Accumulibacter sp.: one gene and its partner. The protein of the gene in region 2 interacts with the protein of the main gene of each other region in a pairwise test. Links are inferred from orthologs where the notes say so. Each region holds a gene or a part of one and is shown on either strand. Other genes may lie near its edges.

Region 1 (3,256 bases), 1.3 Mb from region 2 along the record:
TGCTTTCCCCGGCATCCTCAAGGATCCCAGGAGAGGCAAGCTATACACTCACCTCTTCCTCAACGAGGCCGCGCTGATCGGCAAGATGTCCCACCCGCACATCGTGCAGACCTACGATGCTGTGGTCGATGACCAGCTCTGCTACATCGTCATGGAGTATGTTCCGGGCGGCACACTCGAAAGCGTCTGCTCCCGGGGCCAGTTGCTGCCCATCGAGCGTGTCGTCGAAATCATCTTCAAGTGCACTCGGGCGCTCGACTTCGCCTTTCGGATGGGCATCACCCATCGCGACATCAAACCGGCGAACATCCTCTTTGCCAGTACCGACCGCAATCAGGGTGACATCAAGGTCTCCGATTTTGGCGCCGCGATCATCGGTTCGCCAGAGCGGACGCTGGTACTCGGCATCGGCTCGCCCGCCTACATGTCGCCCGAGCAGGTGAAGGACCGAGCGCTGGATCACCAGACCGACATCTACTCGCTCGGCGTCGTCATGTACCAGTTGCTGACCGGGCAGTTGCCGTTTCAGGCACGCAACAGCTACGATCTGATATACCAGATCATCAACGCCGAGCCGCGCCGCCCGTCGTCGCTGCGCAATGAGATCCCCGCAGCGCTCGATGCGATCGTCGCGCGTGCGATGAACAAGCAGCTGGATGCGCGGTACAGCAGTTGGACCGAGTTCGGACACGACCTGACTCTCGCCTTCCGCGGCAGGAGGCCAAGCGTGCCAGCGGAGCGCATGGCCGATTTCGAGAAGTTCGAAAAGCTTCGGTCATTCGGCTTCTTTGCCGAGTTCTCCGAAGCCGAGATCTGGGAAGTAGTCCGCTTCTCGAGATGGAGCCGGGTTGCCCCCGACACCGTCATCATTGCCGACGGCGAGGTAGGGGATTGCTTTTACTTCCTCGCCGAAGGCGAACTGAAAGTGCTCAAGAACGGTATGCTTCTCGATCTGCTGACCAGTGGCGAGTGTTTCGGTGAAATGGCGGTGATCGGCAAGGCGACTGCGCTGCGCGGCGCCGACGTCGTCGCGCTGACCGACGCCAAGCTGGTGATGATCGCCGCGGCTGCCCTGCAGGAATCGTCGGCAACCTGCCGCATGCACTTTTACCAGGCCTTCCTCGCCGTCCTCAGCGATCGGCTGACCTCGGCCAATGTCCGCCTCGTCTCGTTCTGACGCCGGCTGCCGATGGCCCCAGTAAGCCGCGGCGCGGGCGGTGGCGCCGAGTGTGCTGCTCAGTGGCCGCAGAAGGGTGCTACGCCATTCCAGCCCATCAGTGCCTGGCGTTGGTAACTCGTGCGGACGATCCCGGTACTTGCGTCGAAGAGGACGTCAAAGCGCGCGAGTTGGTTCCACGAATCGCAGAACTGCCACTCCCAGACGAGTTCGTTGCGCGCGCTGAAATACTCGGTCCATTGCGGCACCGGCGGACCGAGGAGACGCAGGACGGACTCCCGGTCGCTCTTGCCCGGCTCGATACGCGCAAAGTGCTCCATGTCCAGCACCTGCTCGATCCGCCGCAGTCTGCCGTCCGGGGCGATGAAGACCATGAACGTCTGCGGACCGGATGGGCCACGAGGATAGGCCAGCTGCTCGCTGCCATCGGCGTCCAGCCAACGCATCGCCGGCGTGCCCATCGTCGCCATGACGTCGGACACGGTCGCCACGCCGGGCTTCAGGCCGTAGCCGCTGTAACCGGCACACGCCGAAAGCACGATCGCAAGAAACAGGGTCGGCGCGAACCGTCCGATTGAGGGTCGCATAGTCATGTGGCCTCCCTTTGAATGGTCTGCCAGCGGCTGATGGTCGCGCCAAGCGACTGCGGAGAGAAGAGCCCGAACCCAGGCGAGTGTCGGCGAGGCCATGCCCGTCGACATGGCCACTGCCAGCGGAACGAGTCTTCAGCTGACGCCAGCCTGATCCTGCAGGAGCTTCTGCAACTCGCCCTCCTCGTACATCTCGCGCATGATATCGCAACCGCCGATGAACTCGCCACCGACATACAGCTGCGGAATCGTCGGCCAATTGGCAAACTCCTTGATACCGCTGCGAATCTCCGGGGCTTCGAGGACATTGACACTGAAGAAACTCGAAAGACCACAAGCCCTGAGAATCTGGACCGACACCGCCGAGAAGCCGCACTGCGGAAACTGTGGCGTCCCTTTCATGTAAAGGACCACTGGGTTGCTCGTCACCTGCTCCTTGATCAGCTGCTGCACATCCATCTTGAAACCTCATAGCTCATCTGGTTGAAGAAAGAAACCGTCCTGCTGCGACTCTTTGTCCCGGCTGCCCGGCACGCGCCCAGCGCTGACCCGCTCGATCCCTGCCAGGTCGGACCAGGTCGCCACGCCGGCCAGACCGGCCTCTTGCAGCAACTGGCGAACTGCCTCGCCCTGATCATGCCCATGCTCGATCAGCAGGCAGCCTCCCGGCAGCAGGTGCATCGCCGCACCGCCAACGATCACCCGCGTGCAGTCCAGTCCGTCGCCCCCCGCGACACCATCGGTCAAAGCCATCCGCGGTTCGAACGGCAGGCCACCGCTCTCCAGATGCGGGTCAGACATGGCCACGTAGGGCGGGTTGGCGACAATCAGATCGAAGCGCTCACCAGCGAGTGGTCCATACCAATCGCCTTCGAGAAAGCGTATGCTCACCCGGTGCAGAGCCGCGTTCATTCGCGCCACGGCCAGCGCCGCTGGTGACAGATCGACTGCCACCACCCTGGCTTGCGGGCAAAGGCACTTCAAGCTGATCGCCAACACGCCGGAACCCGTTCCGAGATCCGCGACAGCGGGTTCGTGCAACGCTCGCAGTCTTTCGAGTGCCAGTTCCACCAGCAGTTCCGTTTCGGGACGCGGCACCAGCACGTCGGCGTTGACCCTGAACTCGCGACCGTAGAAGCCCACTGACCCGACCAAGTGAGCGAGAGGCTCACCGCTCGTACGTCGCTGCACGAGCGCTTCGAGTTGCCACACCTGCCGCGCTGACAGCGGCCGGCTCGGATGAGCGAGAAGGTCGGCGTGGCTGCAACTGGCCACGTGCTCAGTCAGCAGGCGGGCATCGAGGCGATCGATCCGCTGTCTTGCAAGCCGCCAAGCTTCGCCGATGGTCGTCACCAAGCCGCTGCCAGACGCGTCACCCGGCATCGGCGAGCATGGCCAGCTGATCAGCCTGATGCTCGGCAGTGAGTGCCGTGATGAGTTCGTCAAGCTCACCATCCATGATAGCGTCGATCTTGTACAGCGTCAGGTT
Region 2 (4,067 bases):
GCCTGGTTGCGCACCGCCGGCGAACGTGGTCTGCAGCTGCGCATCATCAATCCGCCGGCAAGCCTGCTCAGCCTGGCCTCGCTCTACGGCGTAGCCGAACTCCTGCCGCTGGCCTGAGGCGGCCCGCTGCTTGCCACGACCAATGGGCGTTGCGGTTGCCATCGATCGCGTCGAGAAGCGCTTCGCCGCCGTGCAGGCACTCGCCGGGGTATCGCTGCGGATCGACGAGGGTGAGTTCTTCGGCCTGCTGGGGCCGAACGGCGCCGGCAAGACGACGCTGATTTCCTGCCTGGCCGGTCTCAGCCGGCCGGACGCGGGCAGCTGGCCGTCCTCGGGCACGACGTCGTCCGCGACTACCGCGCCGCCCGCCGCCTGCTCGGCGTGGTGCCACAGGAACTGGTCTTCGACCCCTTCTTCTCGGTCCGCGAGACGCTGCGCATCCAGTCGGGCTACTTCGGCATCCGCAACAACGATGACTGGATCGACGAGATCCTCGCCAACCTCGATCTCGTCGCCAAGGCCGACACCAACATGCGGCGGCTGTCCGGCGGCATGAAGCGGCGGGTGCTGGTTGCCCAGGCGCTGGTGCACAAGCCGCCGGTGATCGTCCTCGACGAGCCGACCGCTGGCGTCGATGTCGAACTGCGGCAGGGCCTCTGGCAGTTCGTCCGTCGTCTCAATCGCGACGGCCACACGGTGATCCTGACGACGCACTACCTCGAGGAGGCCGAATCGCTCTGTGGCCGCATCGCCATGCTCAAGCAGGGGCGCGTGGTGGCGCTCGACTCGACCGCCAACCTGCTGGCTCGCTTCGCCGGGCAGACGCTGAGCCTGCGCCTGGCGCCGCCGGCAGCGCTGCCGCGACACCTGGCGGCGCAGGCAACGAGGGTCGACGGGAACTGGGCCTTCCCGCTTGCCGGAGCCCGCGAGGTCGAGCAGCTGCTGGCCGAACTGCGGCAGGCAGGTTGTGTCATCGACGACCTGCGGCTGACCCAGAGCGATCTCGAGGATGTTTTCCTCGGCGTCATGCGCAACGCGGCCGACAGCCGGAGCAACGACCGATGACCGGCTTTCGCACGCTGCTCTACAAGGAAGTCCTTCGTTTCTGGAAAGTCAGCTTCCAGACCATTGCCGCACCGGTGTTGACGGCGCTGCTCTACCTGCTGATCTTCGCGCACGTTCTCGAAGCGCATGTGCAGGTGCATGGCGTCCCCTATACCGCTTTCCTGATCCCCGGTCTGGTGATGATGTCAGCGCTGCAGAATGCCTTCGCCAACAGTTCGTCGAGCCTGATCCAGTCGAAGGTGACGGGCAGCGTCGTCTTCGTCCTGCTGCCGCCGATCTCCTACGGCGAGTTCTTCCTCGCCTACGTCGTCGCCGCCATGCTGCGCGGCCTGATGGTCGGCACCGGCGTCCTGCTGGTGACGATCTGGTTTGCCGTGCCGGCGGTCGAGGCACCGCTGTGGATTCTCGTCTTCATCCTCCTTGGCGGCGGGATCATGGGCGCACTGGGGATGATTGCCGGCATCTGGGCCGACAAGTTCGACCAGCTCGCCGGCTTCCAGAACTTCCTGATCATGCCGCTGACCATGCTCTCCGGCGTCTTCTACTCGATCCATTCGCTCCCCGGCTTCTGGCAGCAGGTATCGCATTTCAACCCTGTGTTCTATATGATCGACGGCTTTCGTTACGGCTTCTTCGGCATCTCGGACGTGCCGCCGGAGACCAGCCTGGCGGTCGTCGGCAGCAGCTTCGCCCTGGTATCGGCAGCAACGCTGCTGCTGCTGCGCAGCGGCTACAAACTGAGATCCTGAATCATGATGCACCCTGAACGAGTCCAGCAGTTGATCGCCGCTGGCCTGCCCTGCGAACACCTGCAGGTCAGCGGCGATGGCCACCACTTCGAGGCGTTGATCGTCAGCGCCAGCTTCGCCGGCAGGAACCGCGTGCAGCGCCAGCAACTGGTCAACCGGATCCTGCAGCAGCATTTCGACTCCGGCGAGTTGCATGCGCTGTCGATGAAGACGCAGACCCCCGCAGAGTGGAGAGACGCCAGCCGTGGATAAGCTGCTGATCGAGGGAGGCCGGCGGCTCGCCGGCGAAGTCGCGATTTCCGGCGCCAAGAACGCGGCGCTGCCGATCCTCTGCGCCAGCCTGCTCAGCGCCGAACCGCTGCATCTGCGCAACGTGCCGCAACTGCGGGACGTGGCGACGATGCTGCGGCTGATCGAGCAGATGGGCGTCCAGGTCAGCCGCGAGGGGACTTCCGAAGTCGTCCTCGACAGTCGCAACCTCGACAATCCGCTCGCCCCGTACGACATGGTCAAGACCATGCGCGCGTCGATCCTCGTCCTCGGTCCACTGCTGGCGCGCCACGGCGAGGCCCGGGTGTCGCTGCCGGGCGGCTGTGCCATCGGCGCCAGACCGGTCGAGCAGCATATCCGCGGTCTGCAGGCAATGGGCGCAGAGATCCAGGTCGAGCACGGCTATATCCATGCCCGCATTGCCGGCGGCAGGCGGCGCCTGCAAGGCACCCGCATCGTCACCGACATGGTCACCGTCACCGGCACCGAGAACCTGATGATGGCGGCGGTTCTCGCCGACGGCGAGACGACGATCGAGAATGCCGCCCGCGAACCGGAAATCGTCGATCTTGCCGACTGCCTCAGCTCAATGGGGGCGCGCATCTCGGGCGCCGGCAGCGACCGCATCCGCATCCGCGGCGTCGACTGCCTGCACGGTGCAGCGCACACGGTAATGGCCGACCGCATCGAGACCGGCACCTACCTCTGTGCGGCAGCGGCAACCGGCGGCAGCATCCGGCTGACCCACACTTCGGCCGCCTACCTCGATGTCGTCGTCGATAAACTGCTCGACGCCGGCTGCGAGATCGTCGCCGAGCGCGAGGCGATCCGCCTCGCGGCACCGCAGCGTCTCAAGGCAGTCAGCGTGCGCACCTCGCCGTACCCGGCATTCCCGACCGACATGCAGGCGCAGTTCATGGCGCTGAACTGCGTCGCCGAGGGCACGGCGGTGATCCGCGAGACGATCTTCGAGAATCGCTTCATGCATGCCGTCGAGCTGATCCGGCTCGGTGCCGACATCCGGATCGACGCCAGCAACGCGCTGGTCACCGGCGTCGAGCATCTGCAGGGAGCGACGGTCATGGCGACCGACCTGCGCGCGTCGGCCAGCCTGGTGATTGCCGGACTGGTGGCGCAGGGAGAAACGCTGATCGACCGCATCTACCATCTCGACCGCGGCTACGAGCGAATCGAGGAGAAGCTCGAACAATTGGGCGCCGTCGTCCGGCGAATCCGCTGAGCGACGCGGCCGCGGCGACCCGGCACGGCGACTGCTGCCCGCATGCGCTTCATCCACTGCGCTGACATCCATCTCGACAGTCCGCTGCGCGGGCTGGAACGCTACGAAGGCGCACCCGTCGACGAGATGCGCGACGCCACCCGTCGCGCCTTCGCCAATGTCGTCGACCTCGCCATCGAGCGCGCCGCCGACTGCGTCCTGATCGCCGGCGACATCTTCGACGGCGACTGGCCGGACTTCAATACCGGCCTCTACTTCGCCGCGCAGTTGCGCCGCCTGGCCGCTGCCGACATCCGCGTCTTCCTGAGCTACGGCAACCATGATGCGGTCAGCAAGCTGACGCGTTCGCTACCGCTGCCGCAGAACGTCTTCTGCTTTCCCGCGAATCGTCCGGCGACGCAGGTGCTCGCAGACCTCGACCTGGCGATCCACGGCCAGAGCTTTGCCAGCGAGGCGGTGACGATCGACCTCGCCGCCGCCTATCCCGCGCCACGCGACGGGCTGCTCAACATCGGCGTCCTGCACACCGCGCTGTCGGGGCGCGAGGGACATCAGCCCTACGCGCCGACGACGGCACAGCGCCTCGCCGACAAGGGCTACGATTACTGGGCGCTGGGTCATGTCCACACCCGGGAGATCGTCCGCGAATCGCCATGGATCGTCTTCCCCGGCAATACACAGGGGCGGCACGCGCGTGAGACCGGCGCCCGGGGCTGCATGCTCGTCGAAGCCGAGGCCGCCCT

What was found. The genes of interacting proteins can lie anywhere in the genome.
Region 1: the proteins of V5B60_RS01925 (region 2) and grxD interact in binary tests that used the Escherichia coli proteins (3 or more experiments, as listed by UniProt). The link is inferred for Accumulibacter sp. from one-to-one orthologs.

What each region holds. Positions count from the first base shown.
Region 1 is NZ_JAZKUG010000001.1:1,731,515-1,734,770, reverse strand. Bases 565-3,256 are described here. They hold grxD (Grx4 family monothiol glutaredoxin), read right to left. Parts: upstream 2,227-3,256; coding sequence 1,903-2,226; downstream 565-1,902. Other genes in these bases: prfA (peptide chain release factor 1), read right to left, coding at 3,140-3,256; prmC (peptide chain release factor N(5)-glutamine methyltransferase), read right to left, coding at 2,236-3,150; V5B60_RS07450 (hypothetical protein), read right to left, coding at 1,237-1,770; V5B60_RS07455 (serine/threonine-protein kinase), read left to right, coding at 565-1,177. In the rest of the region: more of V5B60_RS07455, read left to right, coding at 1-564. UniProt on the Escherichia coli protein: Monothiol glutaredoxin involved in the biogenesis of iron-sulfur clusters.
Region 2 is NZ_JAZKUG010000001.1:421,816-425,882, forward strand. Bases 503-3,441 are described here. They hold V5B60_RS01925 (BolA family protein), read left to right. Parts: upstream 503-1,817; coding sequence 1,818-2,066; downstream 2,067-3,441. Other genes in these bases: V5B60_RS01920 (ABC transporter permease), read left to right, coding at 1,062-1,814; murA (UDP-N-acetylglucosamine 1-carboxyvinyltransferase), read left to right, coding at 2,059-3,324; V5B60_RS01935 (metallophosphoesterase family protein), read left to right, coding at 3,367-3,441. Also shown: V5B60_RS01910 (STAS domain-containing protein), read left to right, coding at 1-117; more of V5B60_RS01935, read left to right, coding at 3,442-4,067. UniProt on the Escherichia coli protein: Involved in cell resistance against acid stress.